Regions from separate parts of the Catellatospora sp. NPDC049133 genome, predicted to be linked through region 1. Evidence: riboswitches for the same ligand, from Rfam matches in the RefSeq annotation. Region 1 holds a riboswitch; each other region holds the start of a gene.

Evidence for each region. Region 1 has a riboswitch for cobalamin ahead of AB0B35_RS02455 (putative cobaltochelatase). Riboswitches for the same ligand answer to the same signal wherever they lie in the genome.
Region 2: another riboswitch for cobalamin. It lies ahead of AB0B35_RS11870 (ABC transporter substrate-binding protein); the one in region 1 lies ahead of AB0B35_RS02455 (putative cobaltochelatase).
Region 3: another riboswitch for cobalamin. It lies ahead of bluB (5,6-dimethylbenzimidazole synthase); the one in region 1 lies ahead of AB0B35_RS02455 (putative cobaltochelatase).
Region 4: another riboswitch for cobalamin. It lies ahead of AB0B35_RS29885 (ribonucleoside-diphosphate reductase subunit alpha); the one in region 1 lies ahead of AB0B35_RS02455 (putative cobaltochelatase).

The regions. Positions count from the first base shown of each region.
Region 1 covers NZ_JBEZDT010000002.1:35,805-40,009, forward strand. Annotated here, with positions in the region: gene AB0B35_RS02455 (putative cobaltochelatase) at 1-1,473, opposite strand, end outside; cobalamin riboswitch at 1,557-1,719, opposite strand; gene AB0B35_RS02460 (trypsin-like serine protease) at 1,939-3,372, shown strand; gene AB0B35_RS02465 (M14 family zinc carboxypeptidase) at 3,518-4,205, shown strand, end outside.
Region 2 covers NZ_JBEZDT010000008.1:246,889-251,093, reverse strand. Annotated here, with positions in the region: gene AB0B35_RS11890 (C40 family peptidase) at 1-165, opposite strand, end outside; gene mqnE (aminofutalosine synthase MqnE) at 315-1,484, shown strand; gene AB0B35_RS11880 (hypothetical protein) at 1,488-1,922, shown strand; gene AB0B35_RS11875 (DUF4229 domain-containing protein) at 1,981-2,286, shown strand; cobalamin riboswitch at 2,326-2,456, shown strand; gene AB0B35_RS11870 (ABC transporter substrate-binding protein) at 2,559-3,476, shown strand; gene AB0B35_RS11865 (iron ABC transporter permease) at 3,478-4,205, shown strand, end outside.
Region 3 covers NZ_JBEZDT010000021.1:80,352-84,556, reverse strand. Annotated here, with positions in the region: gene AB0B35_RS23705 (hypothetical protein) at 1-619, shown strand, start outside; gene AB0B35_RS23700 (phosphotransferase) at 769-1,554, opposite strand; cobalamin riboswitch at 1,593-1,794, shown strand; gene bluB (5,6-dimethylbenzimidazole synthase) at 1,830-2,459, shown strand; gene AB0B35_RS23690 (hypothetical protein) at 2,469-2,981, opposite strand; gene AB0B35_RS23685 (class I SAM-dependent methyltransferase) at 3,155-3,949, opposite strand; gene sodN (superoxide dismutase, Ni) at 4,025-4,205, opposite strand, start outside.
Region 4 covers NZ_JBEZDT010000030.1:87,192-91,396, forward strand. Annotated here, with positions in the region: gene AB0B35_RS29885 (ribonucleoside-diphosphate reductase subunit alpha) at 1-1,863, opposite strand, end outside; cobalamin riboswitch at 2,161-2,351, opposite strand; gene AB0B35_RS29890 (rhodanese-like domain-containing protein) at 2,528-3,004, opposite strand; gene ftrA (transcriptional regulator FtrA) at 3,100-4,083, shown strand.

The sequences.
Region 1 (4,205 bases):
GCCGACGGTCCGACCCATCCGGGTGTACGCGGGTGAGCGCCGCCCCGCCGCACCCTCCCCCACTCCCTGCACCGCGAACAGCCGCGCCCGCCGTGGCGTCGCCGCCTCGGCGTGCTGCTGCCCCGCCGACGCGTAACGCCCCTCGTCGGCCCCGTCCCGCTGCCGGGTGTCCCCCTGCGGCACCGGCCGCGGCGGCGTGCCGCCCTCGTCCGGGGCCGCACCGCGGGGCCCGCCCGGCCGCGGACCGCCGTCCGGACCGTCGTCGTCCGGGCCACCGTCGGGCCCGTCGTCCGGACCGGAGCCGTCCGGCCCGTCACCGTCCAGGTCGGCGTCACCGTCGAGATCGGCCTTCGGGGCGCCCTCGCCGCCCGCCGCACGGTCCTGGTCGCCGGGAGCACCTGGGCCGTCGTGGGAGCCGTCGGGTTCAGCCGGCGGGGGTGCGCTGTTCAACGCGTCCTCCAGGGCCTGCTCGTCGAGGTCCGGGGCGTCGAACGGGTCGCGCCGGCGGCGGTGCGGCAGCGCCAGCCGGGCCGCGTCCCGCACGTCCTGCTCGGTGACCCGGCCGCGGCCGTGCCAGGCGGCCAGGGCCAGCGCGGCGCGGGCCACCACCAGGTCGGCCCGCAGCCCGTCCACCTCGAACGCGGCGCACACGTGGGCGATGCGGGTCAACTCCGCGTCAGGCAGTTCCACCGTGGGCAGCCGCCGCCGGGCGGTGTCGATGCGCTCGGCCAGCTCGGCGTCCGCCTCGGCCCACCGCGCCGCGAACCCGGCCGGGTCGGCCTCGTACGCCAGCCTCCGCCGCACCACCTCGACCCGCTCCTTCGGCTCACGCGGGGCGCGCACCTGCACCGCCAGCCCGAACCGGTCGAGCAGCTGCGGGCGCAGCTCGCCCTCCTCCGGGTTCATGGTCCCCACCAGCAGGAACCGGGCGGCGTGGCGCACCGAGACGCCGTCGCGCTCCACGTACGCCTCGCCCATCGCGGCGGCGTCGAGCAGCAGATCCACCAGGTGGTCGTGGAGCAGGTTCACCTCGTCGACGTAGAGCACGCCGCGGTGCGCCCCGGCCAGCAGGCCCGGCGAGTACGCGGCCTGCCCGGCGGTCAGCGCCCGTTCCAGGTCCAGCGCGCCGACCAGCCGGTCCTCGGTCGCCCCGACGGGCAGCTCGATCAGCCTGGCGCGCCGGACAATGACCCCCTGACCGGCGGTCTTACCGGCGCTGTGCGGCCCGTCCGGGCACGCGCCGTACGGCGACGCCGGGTCGCAGCCGAACCGGCATCCGGCGACGACCTCGACCTGCGGCAGCAGCCCGGCCAGGGAACGGACCACGGTGGACTTGGCGGTGCCCTTCTCGCCGCGCACCAGCACCCCGCCGATGGCGGGCGAGACGGCGTTGAGCAGTAGGGCGAGCCTGAGGTCGGCGAGGCCGACGACGGCGGAGAACGGGTACAGCGGGGTCAAAGCCCGCTCAGGCACGAGCCCATGCGCGAGTCCTCTCCGCGGGTTTCCTCGCCCGCGAAATCCGGTGAAGTGACGCCGTGCGGCGTCGTGAGCGGCCGGAGTGTCCTGGCTCCCGGATCGACGCTTCCCCTCGGCCTTCCAACCGTGTCAACGGCCGTGGCCTGGTGCCGAAACGGCGCGCGTCGTGAGACGGAGCCGCTCGGGAGGGGTCGCTCCCCGGTGACAGTGGCGGGACCGCCCCGGACTCGCACCGGGTTCCTCCACTGCCGCTCACCGGCCATCGTGACGGACGCGGTGCGCCGCGTCAAAGCGGGTCGCCCGTACGGAGGCATGTGTCACGCCCCGGCGGGCCCGACATCAGCACGTAACAATTAACTTCGATATTGCTATGTATCGTTGTCTTCCGCTAGCTTCCAGGGAAACTCTCCGGCGATCCGGCGCCAGAAGCGCTCGGCGCCGGGTGGACCTTGGGAGGATCCTGTGCGGAATTCACTACGAACGGCGCTGCGCGCCGGCGCCATCGCGCTGGCCGGCGCCATGCTCGCCCTGGGCTCGGCCGCCGTCCCGGCGCAGGCCGCGCCGAGCCCGGACGGCACGATCACGCCTCAGGTCGTCGGCGGGACCCGGGCCGCGCAGGGCGAGTTCCCGTGGATGGTGCGCCTGTCCATGGGCTGCGGCGGCGCGATGTACACCCAGAGCCTGGTGCTGACCGCCGCCCACTGCGTCGGCGCGACCGGCAACAACACCTCGATCACGGCCACCTGGGGCGTCGTCGACCTGCAGGACCCGACCCGCACCACCCGCACCTCGAACTACGTGTACCGCGCCCCGGGCTACAACGGCACCGGCAAGGACTGGGCGCTGATCCGCCTGTCCAGCCCGATCACCACGGCCCCGCTGCTGAAGATCGCCACGGACACGTCGCTGCACAGCGGCAACTTCGACGTGATGGGCTGGGGCGCGGCCACCGAGGGCGGCGGCCAGCAGCGTTACCTGCTCAAGGCGCAGGTCCCGTTCATCACCGACACGCAGTGCCAGAGCGCCGGCGGCGACTACTCCGGCCTGGTCTTCAACGAGGAGATCTGCGCGGGCAACTGGAGCTCCGGCGGCGTCGACACGTGCCAGGGCGACTCCGGCGGCCCGATGGTCAAGAAGAACGCCTCCAACGAGTGGATCCAGGTCGGCATCGTGAGCTGGGGCATCGGCTGCGCCCGCCCGCAGAACCCGGGCGTGTACACCGAGGTCCGCTACTTCGCGACCGACATCTACAACGCGGCGGTCTCCCTCGGCGGGGCCCCGGGCGGCGTCTCCGTCACCGGCCCCGGCAACCAGTCGACCGTCGTCGGCACCGCCGTCACCCTGAACAGCACCGCCTCGGGCGGCACCGCGCCGTACAGCTGGTCGGCCAGCGGCCTGCCGGCCGGCACCTCGATCAGCGCCTCGACCGGCCAGATCACCGGCACGCCGACCACCGCGGGCACCTACACCGTGACCGTCACCGCGACCGACAGCGCGAGCAAGACCGGCACGGCCTCGTTCACCTGGACGGTCAACCCGGTCGGCAGCTGCGCCGCGGCCACCAACGGCACCGACGTGAGCATCCCGGACAACAACAGCACCGGGGTGTACAGCAACATCACGATCTCCGGCTGCACGGGCAACGCCGGTTCGTCGTCCAAGGTAGAGGTGCACATCGTGCACACGTACAAGGGTGACCTGATCGTGGACCTCGTCGCACCGGACGGCTCGGTGTACAACCTGCACAACCGGTCGGGCGGCAGCACCGACAACATCGACACCATCTACACGGTGAACCTGTCCTCCGAGGTCAAGAACGGCACCTGGCGCCTGCGCGCCCGCGACGCCGCCTCGATCGACACCGGCTACATCAACTCCTGGACGCTCACCCTCTGAGTCCGTCGCACCATCCCCGGGCCCGGCTCCGCGACCAGCGGAGCCGGGCCTGCTCCCGACCCGCCTCCACCGACCCCCTCGGAGGTAACCCGTGCGCAGACTCGCGCTCGTCCTCACCACCCTGGTCACCGGCGTGGCCCTCACCGTGCCCGGCCCGGCCGGTGGCGCGCCCGCCGACGACTTCACCCTCGCCGGCTCCCAGCAGTACCTGGTCACCGGCCCGCAGACCTTCGCCGACCGCGACGCGGTCGCCCGCACCGGAGCGGCGATCGACCTGATCGAGCACGGCAAGATCTACATCACCGCGAACACGACCGAGGCCGACCGCATCCGCCGCCTGGGCTTCGGCCTGGAGCTGCTGCCCCCGCCGTCCTCGCGGGTCACCGGGCCGAACGCGGTCCCGCTCGACTTCCCGTCGGCCGACGGCGGCTTCCACAACTACGCCGAGATGAACACCGAGATCAACCAGATCGTCGCCGACCACCCGACGCTGGTCCGCAAGTCCGTCATCGGCACCTCGTACGAGGGCCGCCAGATCGTCGCGCTGAAGATCTCCGACAACGTCGCCACCGACGAGAACGAGCCCGAGATCCTGTTCAACGCGCACCTGCACGCCCGCGAGCACCTCACCGTCGAGATGGCGCTCTACCTGGCCAACCTGTTCACCGACGCGTACGCCACCGACAGCCGGGTCAAGGCCGTGGTCGACTCGCGCGAGATCTGGATCGTGCCGGACCTCAACCCCGACGGCGGCGAGTACGACATCGCCACCGGCTCCTACCGCTCCTGGCGCAAGAACCGCCAGCCGAACTCGGGCAGCTCGGCGGTCGGCA
Region 2 (4,205 bases), on a different contig from region 1:
CTGGGGGCGCAGGCCGGCGTCCGGGATCGAGGTGATCTTCGAGCCGATCGGCGGGTCGGCGGACGCGGGCATGGCGATGCCACCGGCGATGAGCGCGCTGAGAACAGCCGAGCCCACCGCGACCTGGCTCTGCCGTCGAGCCTGCCCGCTTCGACGCTTGGACATCGTTGGCCCCGTCCTCCCCGTTGGTCCCACAAGGTTCCTACCGGAAATCAGGATCGCTGTCGACCCTTCTGTCCCGGTGGCGTCAAGCTGAACAGCAGCTGTCAAGGGCAGCAGCAGGCACGTCGGCGGCACGTCGTAGGCTCACTGCCATGGACGTGGGTTTGAAGCGGGAGCTGGAGCAGAAGGTCTACGCCGGGGAGCGGCTCAGCCGCGAAGACGGCGAGGCTCTCTACGCGAGTGACGATCTGGCCTGGCTGGGGCGGCTCGCGCACCACGTCCGGACGGAGAAGAACGGCGACCGGGTGATGTTCAACGTCAACCGGCACCTGAACCTGACGAACGTCTGCTCGGCCAGCTGCGCTTACTGCTCCTTCCAGCGCAAGCCCGGGGAGAAGGACGCCTACACCATGCGGGTGGAGCAGGCCGTCGCCAAGGCGCTGGAGATGAAGGACGAGCAGCTCACCGAGCTGCACATCGTCAACGGTCTGCACCCGACGCTGCCGTGGCGCTACTACCCGCGCGTGCTCAAGGAACTCAAGCAGGCCCTGCCGAACGTCAAGCTGAAGGCGTTCACCGCGACCGAGGTGCAGTGGTTCGAGAAGATCTCCGGCCTGACCGCCGACGCGATCCTCGACGAGCTGATGGAGGCGGGCCTGGAGTCGCTGACCGGCGGTGGCGCCGAGATCTTCGACTGGGAGGTCCGCCAGCACATCGTCGACCACGCCTGCCACTGGGAGGACTGGTCGCGCATCCACCGCCTGGCGCACAGCAAGGGCCTGCGCACCCCCTCGACGATGCTCTACGGCCACATCGAGGAGCCGCGGCACCGCGTCGACCACGTGCTGCGCCTGCGCGAGCTGCAGGACGAGACCGGCGGCTTCACCGTCTTCATCCCGCTGCGCTACCAGCACGACTTCCACGACAGCGCGGACGGCAAGATCCGCAACCGGATCCAGGCGCGCACCACGATGGCGAGCCCGGCCGAGTCGCTCAAGACGTTCGCGGTGTCCCGGCTGATGCTGGACAACTTCGACCACATCAAGTGCTTCTGGGTCATGCACGGCCTGTCGCTGGCGCAGCTGTCGCTGAACTTCGGCGTCGACGACCTGGACGGCTCGGTCGTCGAGTACAAGATCACGCACGACGCGGACTCGTACGGCACGCCGAACACGATGCACCGCGACGACCTGCTCCACCTGATCTGGGACGCGGGCTTCAGCCCGGTCGAGCGGGACACCCGCTACCAGGTCGTCAAGGAGTACGGCGCGCCGGTCAGCATGGCCGAGCGGCGCAGCGAGCCGCAGCAGGTCTGGGCCTGACGGGTGGCCGATCCGCAGAGCCCGGCCGAGGAGCAGCGCAAGGGCCCGCGGCGGGACGCGTCCGGGCGCATCGTCTCGCTCACCGACCTGGTGGCGTACGCGCTGGCCGGGTTCGCCATCAGCGTGCTCGGCATGATCGCCTTCGACGGTCTGTTCGCCCTGCTCGGCATGGGCGAGTTCGGTGACCTCACCGGCTGGCTCGCGGTGATCTTCCCGGCGATCATCTTCGTGGAGCAGTTCAAGGCGGCCGCGGGCCACCGCGGGCGGCTCGCCGTGGCCCCGGCCGCCGGACTGGTGGCCGTCGTGCTGGGCGTGCTCGCGGTAGGCGTGGCGTCGGGATTGCCGCCGCTGGTCTCCGGCGGGCTGGGCGCGCTGGTCACCACGGTGGTGTACGCGGTGCTGTGGCACCTCGGCCTGGTGGTCGCCGAACGGGGCTGACCGGCCCCTCGCGCGGGGCTGACCGAGGCCGGGCAGGTTCGGCGGCTACCCTGGACCGGTGAGTCCTGCTGTCAAGTACACGCTCGCCAGGCTGATGCTCTTCCTGGCCGTCTTCGCCGCGCTGTGGTTCGTGCCGAACCTGAGCACGCTGCTCAAGCTGATGATCGCCATCCTGGTGTCGGCGGCGGCGAGCTATTTCCTGCTGCGCAACCTGCGTGACGACGTGGCCGCCCAGGTCGAGGGCGCGGTGGACCGCCGCAAGGCCGAGAAGGACCGGCTGCGCGCGGCCCTGGCCGGCGAGACCGAGCCCACCGAGGACGTGCCCGCCGCCGAGGCCGAAGAGGTCCACAAGACCCAGGCGTGATGAGCCTGCGCACATCCTCCACTCCGCGTCGTGAGCATCGGCACGGGTGTGTATTAGCGTGTCGCCTGACTGTCCCGCAGCGAAGCCGGTGTGAACCCGGCGCTGTCCCGCAACTGTGATCCCACCTCGGTGGGCGAGCCAGGTCGCCTGCGGCAGTCGCGAACCACGCTCTCGAGGAAGGGCGTCTCGCGGACCGGGCTGCCCCACCTGATCGGGCCCTGTCGGCGAAGGACCTGCCTCGACCGATAGGAGGATCAGTGCGTACCCGTTTCCTGTCCCGCCGCGCGCTCGGCGCGCTGGCCGCCGCCGGCCTCGTCGCCGCGCTCGGGGCCTGCGCCACCAACGACCCGGCGACCCCTACCCCGTCGAGCGCCGCCGCGGCGTACCCGGTGACCGTCGGCTCGGTGACGCTGCCCGCGCAACCGGTGAAGATCATTTCGCTGTCGCCCACCACGACCGAGATGCTCTTCGCGATCGGCGCCGGCGGCCAGGTCGTCGCCGTCGACGACAACTCGAACTTCCCGGCGAACGCGCCGAAGACGGAGCTGTCGGGCTTCCAGCCCAACGCCGAGGCCGTCGCCGCCAAGAGCCCCGACCTGGTCGTGCTCAGCACCGACGCCAACAACGTGGTCGCCCAGCTGACCACCCTCAAGATCCCGGTTTACGTGGCCCCGGCCGCCGTGACGCTGGACGACACGTACAAGCAGCTCGCCGAGCTGGGTGAGCTGACCGGGCACAAGGCCGAGGCGGCCGCGCTCAGCCAGCGGATGAAGGACGACATCGCCAAGCTGGTCAAGGACCTGCCCAAGCGCGCGACCCCGCTGTCCTACTACTACGAGCTGGACCCGACGCTTTACTCGGTGACCTCGAAGACGTTCATCGGCTCGCTGTTCGAGCTGGCCGGCCTGAAGAACGTGGCCGACGCCGCCGACACCAAGGGCAGCGGCTACCCGCAGCTCACCGCGGAGTCGCTGGTCAAGTCGAACCCTGACCTGATCTTCCTGGCCGACACCAAGTGCTGCCAGCAGAACCTGGACACCGTCAAGGCCCGTGCGGGCTGGGCGGGCATGACCTCGGTCAGCAAGGGCCAGGTCATCGCGCTGGACGACGACATCGCCTCGCGCTGGGGTCCCCGCGTCGTCGACCTGATCCGCGCGATCGTCGACGCCGCGAACAAGGTCCCGGCCTGACGTGACGACTCTGCGACCGGCACGGCTGCGTCCCGGGTGGCTCGCCGCCGGGATCGGAGCCGTGCTGGTCGCGCTCGTCGCCGGGGTCGCCCTGGGCCCGGTGACGCTGCCGCCCGGCTCGGTCGCGGCGGAGCTGCTCAACCTGATCCCCGGCGTGGACCTGCCGTCGGGGCTGAACGAGCGCGAGATTGCCATCATCACCGAGCTCCGGCTCCCCCGGGTGGTGCTGGGCCTGCTGGTCGGCGCGATGCTGTCCCTGGCCGGCGGTTGCTATCAGGGCGTCTTCCGCAACCCGCTGGCCGACCCGTACCTGCTCGGTGTCGCTGCGGGCGCCGGGCTGGGCGCGACCATGGCGATCGCCTTCCGGGCCGGGGCGGTGCTGCCGCTGGCCGCGTTCGCCGGGGCGGGCATCGCGGTCGTGGTCACCTACCTGCTCGGGGTGGCAGGCGGACGGGACCGCTCGTCGGCGACGCTGATCCTGGCCGGTGTCGCCGTGTCGAGCTTCCTCGCCGCGATCCAGACCTACCTGCTGCAGCGCAACGTGGACACCATCCGCGAGGTGTACTCCTGGCTGCTCGGGCGGCTGGCCACCAACGGCTGGCACGAGGTGACGCTGCTGCTGCCGTACGCGCTGGTCACCACGGTCGTGGTGCTGGCCCTGCGCCGGGAGCTGGACGTGCTCGGCGTCGGCGACACCGAGGCGGCGAGCCTGGGCCTGCACCCGCAGCG
Region 3 (4,205 bases), on a different contig from region 1:
CCACCAGCCGACGCCATCCGTGACGCCGCCGCCGCCGGCGCAGCCCGTCGGCCGTCCATGGTGGTTGCTCATCGGCGCCGGACTCGGTGCGATGGTCGCGGCCTGCCAGCTGGCGGTCCTCATCGGTCCGCTGCTCGGCTCCGTCCGGTACGCCCTCGGCCTGCCAGCGACCGGGCTCGCGATCGTCCTCGTCGCACAGCTGGCCGCCGTGGCTTCGGGATTCGCGGGCGGGTACCTGCTCGGGCGGCGAGCACCCGCGGCAGTGACCGGATCGGCGCTCGTGCTGATGCTGCTCGGCGTCGTGGCCGCGGCGCTGGCGGGTTCCGCGGCCATGCTGACGGTCGCCGTGCTGCCGGCAGGCCTAGGACAGGGAGCGGCGCTCGGCACGGGGGCCGGACTGACGGGCGAGGCAGGCGAGCGGCGGGCCCAGGTGCGACTGGGCCTCGGACTCGCCCTGTTCGGCGCGCTCGCGGTCGGAGCGCTGCTCGGCTGGTTCGCCACTCGCTCCCTGAGCTGGCGGTTGGCCTGCCTGGCGACCGTGCCGTCGGTCCTCGTCGCGCTGCTCGCGACGGTGGTCATCGCCGTGGCCACGTCGGCGCGGGGCACCCGGGCACCATGACACCTCGCGCCGACCGGTGACCTCGCCTGGCGCCGTTCTCGCCACGCCTGTCCGATGAGGCGCGGACCGCGGAACCGGCCGCGACCGCAAAGGGTCGCCGGGCATCAGCGATGCTCCGCTCGCGGTCGGCGCCGCCGCAAGGCGCGGCTCTACAGGCGGGATTCCAGGTCGGCGGAGACGTCGTGGAGCCACCGCAGCTGACCGGCGTAGTACTCCAGGGAGGCGGCCGCTTCGGCCGGTTCGAGCGGCGCGTACTTGACGCGCTCGACCTCGTGCAGTTTGGCCCGTTGCAGGGCCGGCAGCAACGCCTGCCGGTCGGCGAGCCCGTACGCGTCGGCGAACTGGCGAAGCCGCCTCGGCAGGTCGGGCAGGGGATCGAAGCCCGCTTCGCGTAGCTGCCCGGGTGGGCACAGCGGCACGAAACTCCACGCGGCCGCTGCCAGGTCGTCGAGCGGATCGACCGGCTGCGCGGCGTCCCAGTCGATGAACGCCACCGGGATTCCCGCCCGGTAGACGGTGTTCCACGGGCCGAGGTCACCGTGGGAGACGATCTGCCCCGGGCGGGGCGCACAGGGATGGAAGCGGTAGCCGGTGAGCGTCGGGCGGAACCCGGCTGCCGCGTGGTGCAGCCGCCTGATCAGCTTCGCCGCTTCGGTCAGGGCCCGGTCCGTGCGGGCGTACGCCGGCAGCCGGGCACCACGGCCGGGCTGCCACTGCGGATCCACCGCGACGTCCCCGGACAGGTACGTCAGAACCTCGCGACCGTCCTCGACACCCACCAACCGCGGCGAGCCGGCGAATCCGACCGACTCCAGATGGCCGAGAAACTCGTGGACCGCCGGGGACCACGAGCCCATCGGCCGGTGGACGTGGCCGCCGCGACGCACGATGCCGACGGTCATCCGGCCGCCCACCAGCGTTTCGTCACCGTACATCGGTCAAGTATCTCGGTTGTCGGCGGTAACGTGTCCGGTGGCACGAACTGTTGCGAGGTGCCTCGCCGCTGGGCGGGGAGAATCGGGAAGCCGGTGAGAATCCGGCACGGGCCCGCCGCGGTGACCAGGGAGCTGCCGCCCACGCGCTGTACGCGCAGCCACTGGCCTGACCGGCTGGGAAGGCGGGCGGAGGGCGTCGATCTGGGAGTCCGAAGACCGGCCTCGCGCCCACGGCCCCGGCCTGCCCGGAGCCCGAACGCAGCGGGAGCCTGCCCATGGACAGCGAGTTGTACGACGTCATCCACCGTCGCCGGGACGTGCGTGGACAGTTCACGGGGGCGGCGATCCCGGCCGAGGTGCTGGCCCGGGTCCTGGATGCGGCGCATGCCGCGCCCAGCGTGGGCCTGACCCAGCCATGGGACTTCATCGTGGTGCGTGACCGGCGGGTGCGGGAGGCGTTTCATCAGCACGTACACCGGGAACGTGAGGTGTTCGCCGCCACGCTGGACGCCGAGGCCGCCGAGCGGTTCGCCCGGATCAAGATCGACGGGGTGCTGGAGTCGACGCTGTCGGTCGTCGTGACCTATGACGCCGACCGCGGGGCTCCCGCGGTGCTGGGACGGCACGCGATCGCCGACGCCGGACTGTACTCGGTCTGCCTGGCCATCCAGAACCTGTGGCTGGCGGCCACGGCGGAGCAGCTGGGCGTCGGGTGGGTGTCGTTCTACCGCGAGGAGTTCCTGCGGGATCTGCTCGCCATCCCGGCCGGGATCCGCCCGGTCGCCTGGCTCTGCCTCGGCCCGGTCACCCATCTCGAAGCCGTGCCCGACCTCGAACGGCACGGCTGGCGCCGCCGTCGGCCGCTGGACGAAGCCGTCCACACGGACCGGTGGACACCGCGCTGAGCGTGGCGGTCACAGGATGAGGTCATCGCACTCGGGACCGGGCGTCAGGAAGCTCACGTCGTGACTCGACTGCTGCAGCCGGGAGACGCCCAGCACGGAGAAGCGCAGCTCCATTCCCCCGAGCAGGCGTTTACGGCAGGGCTCGTCGTCAGGTGTCCGAATCCGCAGCGTGAACACCACGACGAACTCGGCTCCGGGGCCGATCGCGGCCGGGAAGGGGCGGAGATCGCCGCCGGCGGTCTCGATCCGCGCGTCCTCGATGGTGATGACATCCGAGCCGTCGTCGATGCCCTCCACCGTGACCGGCAGCGCACTCGGGTTACGCATCGAGAATCGCACCGGGTATCGGAGGTCGGGGCCCAAGGCATAACTCATGTCCATCTCACTGCTTCCGGTCCGACGATCTGCCGGCCGCGGACCGTCGAGGACGAGACCGCCGGGTGCCAGCTCGTAGAACCGAGCCACCACCTGCCACGTGCCGCCGACCAGCAGCACCAGCACGACGGCCCCGATCCGCAGCACGGTTGCCCACCCTGGGTCCCGCCTGGGCATGGGTGTGACGTCGTGCCGAGAGGGTCGCCCGGCCGCGGCCACAACGGATCGACCTCCGGCATCACCTGAAGGGCGGAGTTCCGGTGCGCCGAGGCGTCGGCCGGGACCGGAGTCTCTTCCGCGGCACCAGTCACCGCCGCAGCCTAGACATGGTCGGCGGATTGCGTCGTCCCTGCTGAGGCTGTGATGAGCACGGTGTGCTTGCGTACGCGGAAGCTGCCGCCGGCATCGATCCGGGCCTGGACGTGGTTACGGGCCGCGGCGAACTGCTCCGGCGTGAGCGGTTCGGACGACAGGCTGGCGAGATAGGTGAGGACCGGGTCGGGGTTGGGGACTTCGAGGTCGCCGTGGTAGCGCTGGACCGAGACGTCGGCGAAGAGGCGCGCCATGTAGCCGGGACCGGTCTCGGCGGTGAAGTCGTTCTGGGTGGCGTGCAGGGTGAGATCGGGACGACCGATCGCGGGTCCGACGGCGTTGAGTTCTTCGAGGTGGTCGCGGCCGTTCACGGCGACCGCGAGCCGACCGCCCGGACGCAGCACCCGGGCGAACTCGCGCAGCGCGGCAGCCGGGTCGTCCAGGTGGTACAGCATGTGGTTGGCGATCACGGTGTCGAAGGTCGCATCGCCGAACGGCAGGTGCGTCGCGTCGCACTGCTGCACGTGCGCCTTTGGGACGGTGCGCAGCTGCTCGCACATGGCGGCGGAGAAGTCCGTCAGCGTCAGCCGGGCCCCTCTCGCGACGTGGTCGACGTGGGTCCACAGTTCGCCGGTGCCGGCGCCGACTTCGAGCACGTCGCCGACCAGCGGGAGCCGTTCGCCGAGCCAGGAGAACCAACTCTGCGGGTTCGTGCCGTAGGCATGCAGCGCGATCCGAGCGGTGAGGTTGCCGGTCGTCGTCGCGTACTGGCTGACGGCATGTGTGGACGGCGTCGGGACCATCGCTGCATCGTAGGCGGAGCTGAGTTCCGGCAGGGGGCACCTCGCTCGGGCGGTCGCGGGGTGCCCCGTCGCCGCTCAGGCCTGCTTGGTCTCCCAGAAGATCTTGGAGATCTCCTCGATCTTGCCCAGCAGTTGCTCGGCCACGGCCGGGTCGGCCTGACCCTTGGTGCCGGCGGCGCCGGACAGCTTGGTGGCCTCGTTGAACAGCTGGTTCAGGTTCGGGTACTTCTCGAAGTGCGGGGCCTTGAAGTAGTCG
Region 4 (4,205 bases), on a different contig from region 1:
GTAGCGGTTGACCTGGAGGAACTCGCCGGACAGGGTCTCGCGCTTGAAGACGTTGGCGACCGGCGGCTCGATGCACTCGGCGCAGCCGGCGATCGAGGCGATGGTGGCCGTGGGCGCGATCGCGATGAGCAGCGAGTTGCGCAGGCCGGTGCGGGCGACCTTGGCGGCCAGCTCGTCCCAGGCCCAGGGGCGGGTGCGGGTCGCGTCCGGGTAGTGGTCGGGGTGCAGGACGCCGCGGGCGGCGCGGGTGTCCGCGTACGACGGGTGCGTGCCCAGCTCGGCGGCCAGGTCGGCACTGGTGTCGTACGCCGCGAGCGCGATCTCCTCGGCGATGCGGGTGGACAGCGCCAGCGCCTCGGGCGAGTCGAAGTCCAGGCGTAACGTGAAGAAGACGTCGGCCAGGCCCATCACGCCCAGGCCGATCGGCCGCCACCGGTTGTTGGCCCCGGCCGCCTCGCCCGTCGGGTAGTAGGACAGGTCGATGGTGCGGTCGAGCACGCGTACGGCGGTGCGCACCGTGTCGCGCAGCGTGTCCCAGTCGACGCCGTCGTCGCCGAGGTGCGCGGCCAGGTTGATCGAGCCGAGGTTGCACACCGCCGTCTCGCCGTCGCTGGTCACCTCCAGGATCTCGGTGCACAGGTTGGACAGGTGCACCGTGTTGCCGGCGACCGCGGTCTGGTTGCAGGCGCGGTTGGCGGCGTCCTTGAACGTCATCCAGCCGTTGCCGGTCTGCGCCAGGGTGCGCATCATGCGGCCGTACAGCTCCCGGGCCTGGACCGTGCGCACCGCGCGCCCGGCGGACTCGGCGGCCCGGTAGGCCGTGTCGAACTCCTCGCCCCACAGGTCGACCAGCTCCGGCACGTCCTTCGGATCGAACAGCGACCAGCTCGCGTCGGCCTCGACCCGGCGCATGAACTCGTCCGGCACCCAGTTGGCCAGGTGCAGGTTGTGGGTGCGCCGGCTCTCCTCGCCGGTCGAGTCGCGCAGCTGCAGGAATTCGTCCAGGTCGGCGTGCCAGGTCTCCAGGTAGACGCAGGCCGCGCCCTTGCGCCGGCCGCCCTGGTTGACGGCGGCGACGCTGGAGTCCAGCGTGCGCAGCCACGGCACGATGCCGTTGGACAGCCCGTTCGTGCCGCGGATCAGCGAGCCCCGGGACCGGATCCGGCTCCACGCCACCCCGATGCCCCCGGCGTACTTGGACAGCCGCGCGATCTGGCCGTAGCGCTCGTAGATCGACTCCAGCTCGTCGCGCGGCGAGTCGAGCAGGAAGCAGCTGCTCAGCTGCGGTCGGCGGGCGCCGGCGTTGAACAGCGTCGGCGAGCTGGGCAGGTACGCCAGCCGGCTGAGGATGGCGTACAGCCGCCCGACCTCGGTGACACTGCCCGGCAGCCGCCGCCCGGCACTGCCCGCGTCGCCGACCTCGCCCATCAGGCCGCAGGCGACCCGGAGCAGGAACTGCTGGGGTGTCTCCAGCACCTTGCGGGTCACCGGGTGCCGCAGCAGGTAGCGGTCGTAGACGGTGCGCAGCCCGAAGTACTCGAAGCGGTCGTCGGCGGCCGGGTCCACGAGTTCCCCCAGCTCGTCCGCGTGGGTCGCGACGAACGCGGCCAGGTCGTCGGCGAGCAGCCCGGCCGCGTGCGCGGCGCGCACGGAACTAGGGAAGTCGGTGACGCCCTGGGTGGCCGCCTCCGCGGTGATGTGCACGGTGAGCAGCCGCGCCGCGAGCCGGCTGTACGACGGCTCCTGGGCCACCAGGGCGGCGGCCGTCTCGACGGCCCGCAAGCGCAGATCGGCCTCGGTCGCGCCGGGCCAGACGCCGGCCGCTACCGGGGTCAGCACGGCCGTGTGGTCCACATCGGGCAGCCCTTGCGCCGCCTCGGCGAGCAGTGTCGCGAGCGACGCGGTGAGCGGCGCGGCGTCGGCGGTGCCGGAGTCGGCGGTGTTGCGGAAGGTGGTGCTGGTCAAAGTGTGCGCTCCCCCTCGTTCAAGCGCGGGAGGGCACGCGAACGGCACCGACCCGGCTGGTCCGGGCCTACGCCGTCCACCGAGGACCATCCCGCGCGGTCCGGTGTCGCGGCCCCTGGCCCTGCCGCGCAACGGCGCAGTCGGCACAGTGGGTCGCGGGCGCGTCGCGGAACCGTCCGCGGCACGCACGCCGGCAGGTCTTCGGGCTCGTGGGCGCGGCCGGGCGGCGCGGTGCGGACACCATGCTGCCGTAGACCCCCTACGCCGTCGCTTCCCAGGCCGGACCGGCCCAGTGCTGTCCGCTCCCCTCTTCGCGGGAGGAGGGCGGGACGGCTTCGTTCCCACTCACCGCTGCGGGGCAGCTCCGGAATCGCACCGGATTCCCTCAGCGCGGACCGCCCTGCGGCGGCTCGCGCGCACCCCGAAACCCGGCCCCGAGGGGGCCGGAGGGGTGGACCAGCGATGCCCTCACACTACATCTAGTGGCACGCAGACAACAGCGGCCCCATATAGGCTCGGCGTGTCGTCGATGGCCCGCCCTCACCGGCGTCGATGCGGGCGGTCAGCAGGCGCAGGCCGCGCCGCTCGCGGGGGCCGTCAGCGGGTCCACGTCGTTCTTGCGCAGCCCGAGGAAGGTCTGCGTGTCGAAGCCCTCGCGCACCCAGTACTCGTACCCGCCGAGCATCTCCTTGACCTGGTAGCCCAGACGGGCGAAGGCCAGTGCGGCCCGGGTCGCACCGTTGCAGCCAGGCCCCCAGCAGTAGGTGACCACGACGCTGCCGGCCGGCACGACCTCGGCCGCCCGTGCCGCGATCTCGGCGGTGGGCAGGTGCACCGCGCCGGGCAGGTGCCCCTGCTCCCACGCCTCCAGCGAGCGGGAGTCGACGAGCACGAAGCCGGGTGCGCCGGACGCCAGGTCGGCGGACACGTCGGACACGTCGGCCTCGAACGACAGGCGGGCGGCGAAGTGCGCGGCGGCGACGCCGGCGGCGGCCGGGGGCGTGCTGAGCACTGCGGAGGTGGTGACAACGGCGGGCATGGTCGGCTCCTTCTGGTCGGTCACTGGTTCCACCCTGTCGAGCCGGCCGGGCCACCAGAAGTGGCGAGAACGCCGCTGTCCGCTAAGATCTCGCCATGGGTACGCCGGTGACACTGGAGACCCGCGCCCGGCACCGGATCGCGGTGCTGGCCTACGCCGGGATGGCGCCCTTCGAGCTGGGCTGCGTGGTGGAGGTGTTCGGCCTGCCCCGCCCCGAGCTCGACGTCGCCTGGTACGACCTCGACGTCTGCGCCGAGACGCCGGAGCCGATGCCGGCCGTCGGCGGCTTCTCGATCACCGCCCGGCACGGCCTGGCCGTGCTGGCCGCCGCCGACACCGTGATCGTTCCGGGGGTTGCCGACGTCCGCGGCGAGGTCTCCCCCGCGCTGGTCGAGGCCCTGCGCACGGCCGCCGACCGGGGCGCTCGGATGGTCTCCATCTGCTCCGGCGCGTTCGCGCTGGCCGCGGCGGGCCTGCTGGACGGCCGGGCGGCCACCACGCACTGGAAGTACGCCCCACTGCTGCGCGAGCGCCATCCGCTGGTCGAGGTGACCCCCGACGTGCTCTACGTCGACGCCGGCCAGGTGATCACCAGCGCGGGCAGCGCGGCCGGGCTGGATCTGTGCCTGCACCTGGTGCGCCGCGACCACGGCGCGCAGATCGCCAACACGGTCGCCCGGCGGCTGGTGCTGCCGCCGCACCGCGACGGCGGCCAGGCGCAGTTCATCGAATTGCCCGTGCGCGACGTCATCGACGACGACGGCGTGGCCCGCGCAATGGCCTGGGCACTGGACCACCTGACCGAGCCGCTCACGGTGAACCTGCTGGCCGCGCACGCGCGCATGTCCCCGCGCAGCTTCCTGCGCCACTTCGCCCGGCACACCGGCACCAGCCCGATCCGCTGGCTCATCGACCAGCGCGTGGCGGCCAGCCTGCCGCTGCTGGAGACCTCGGACTCCCCCGTCGAGCAGGTCGCCGCCGCGGTCGGCTTCGACTCACCGGCCACGTTCCGGCACCACTTCAGCCGGTGCATGCGCACCTCGCCGTCGTCGTACCGGCGGACGTTCCGCGGCCGGTAGCCGCGGAACGCCTGGTCCGTGCGGCGGGGCGGCGATCAGCCCCACTCGAAACCGCCGTTCGCCTGGGCGGCGCCGGCGAAGCCCAGCACGGCGAGCGCGGCCACGGCGGCCGTCGGCGCCAT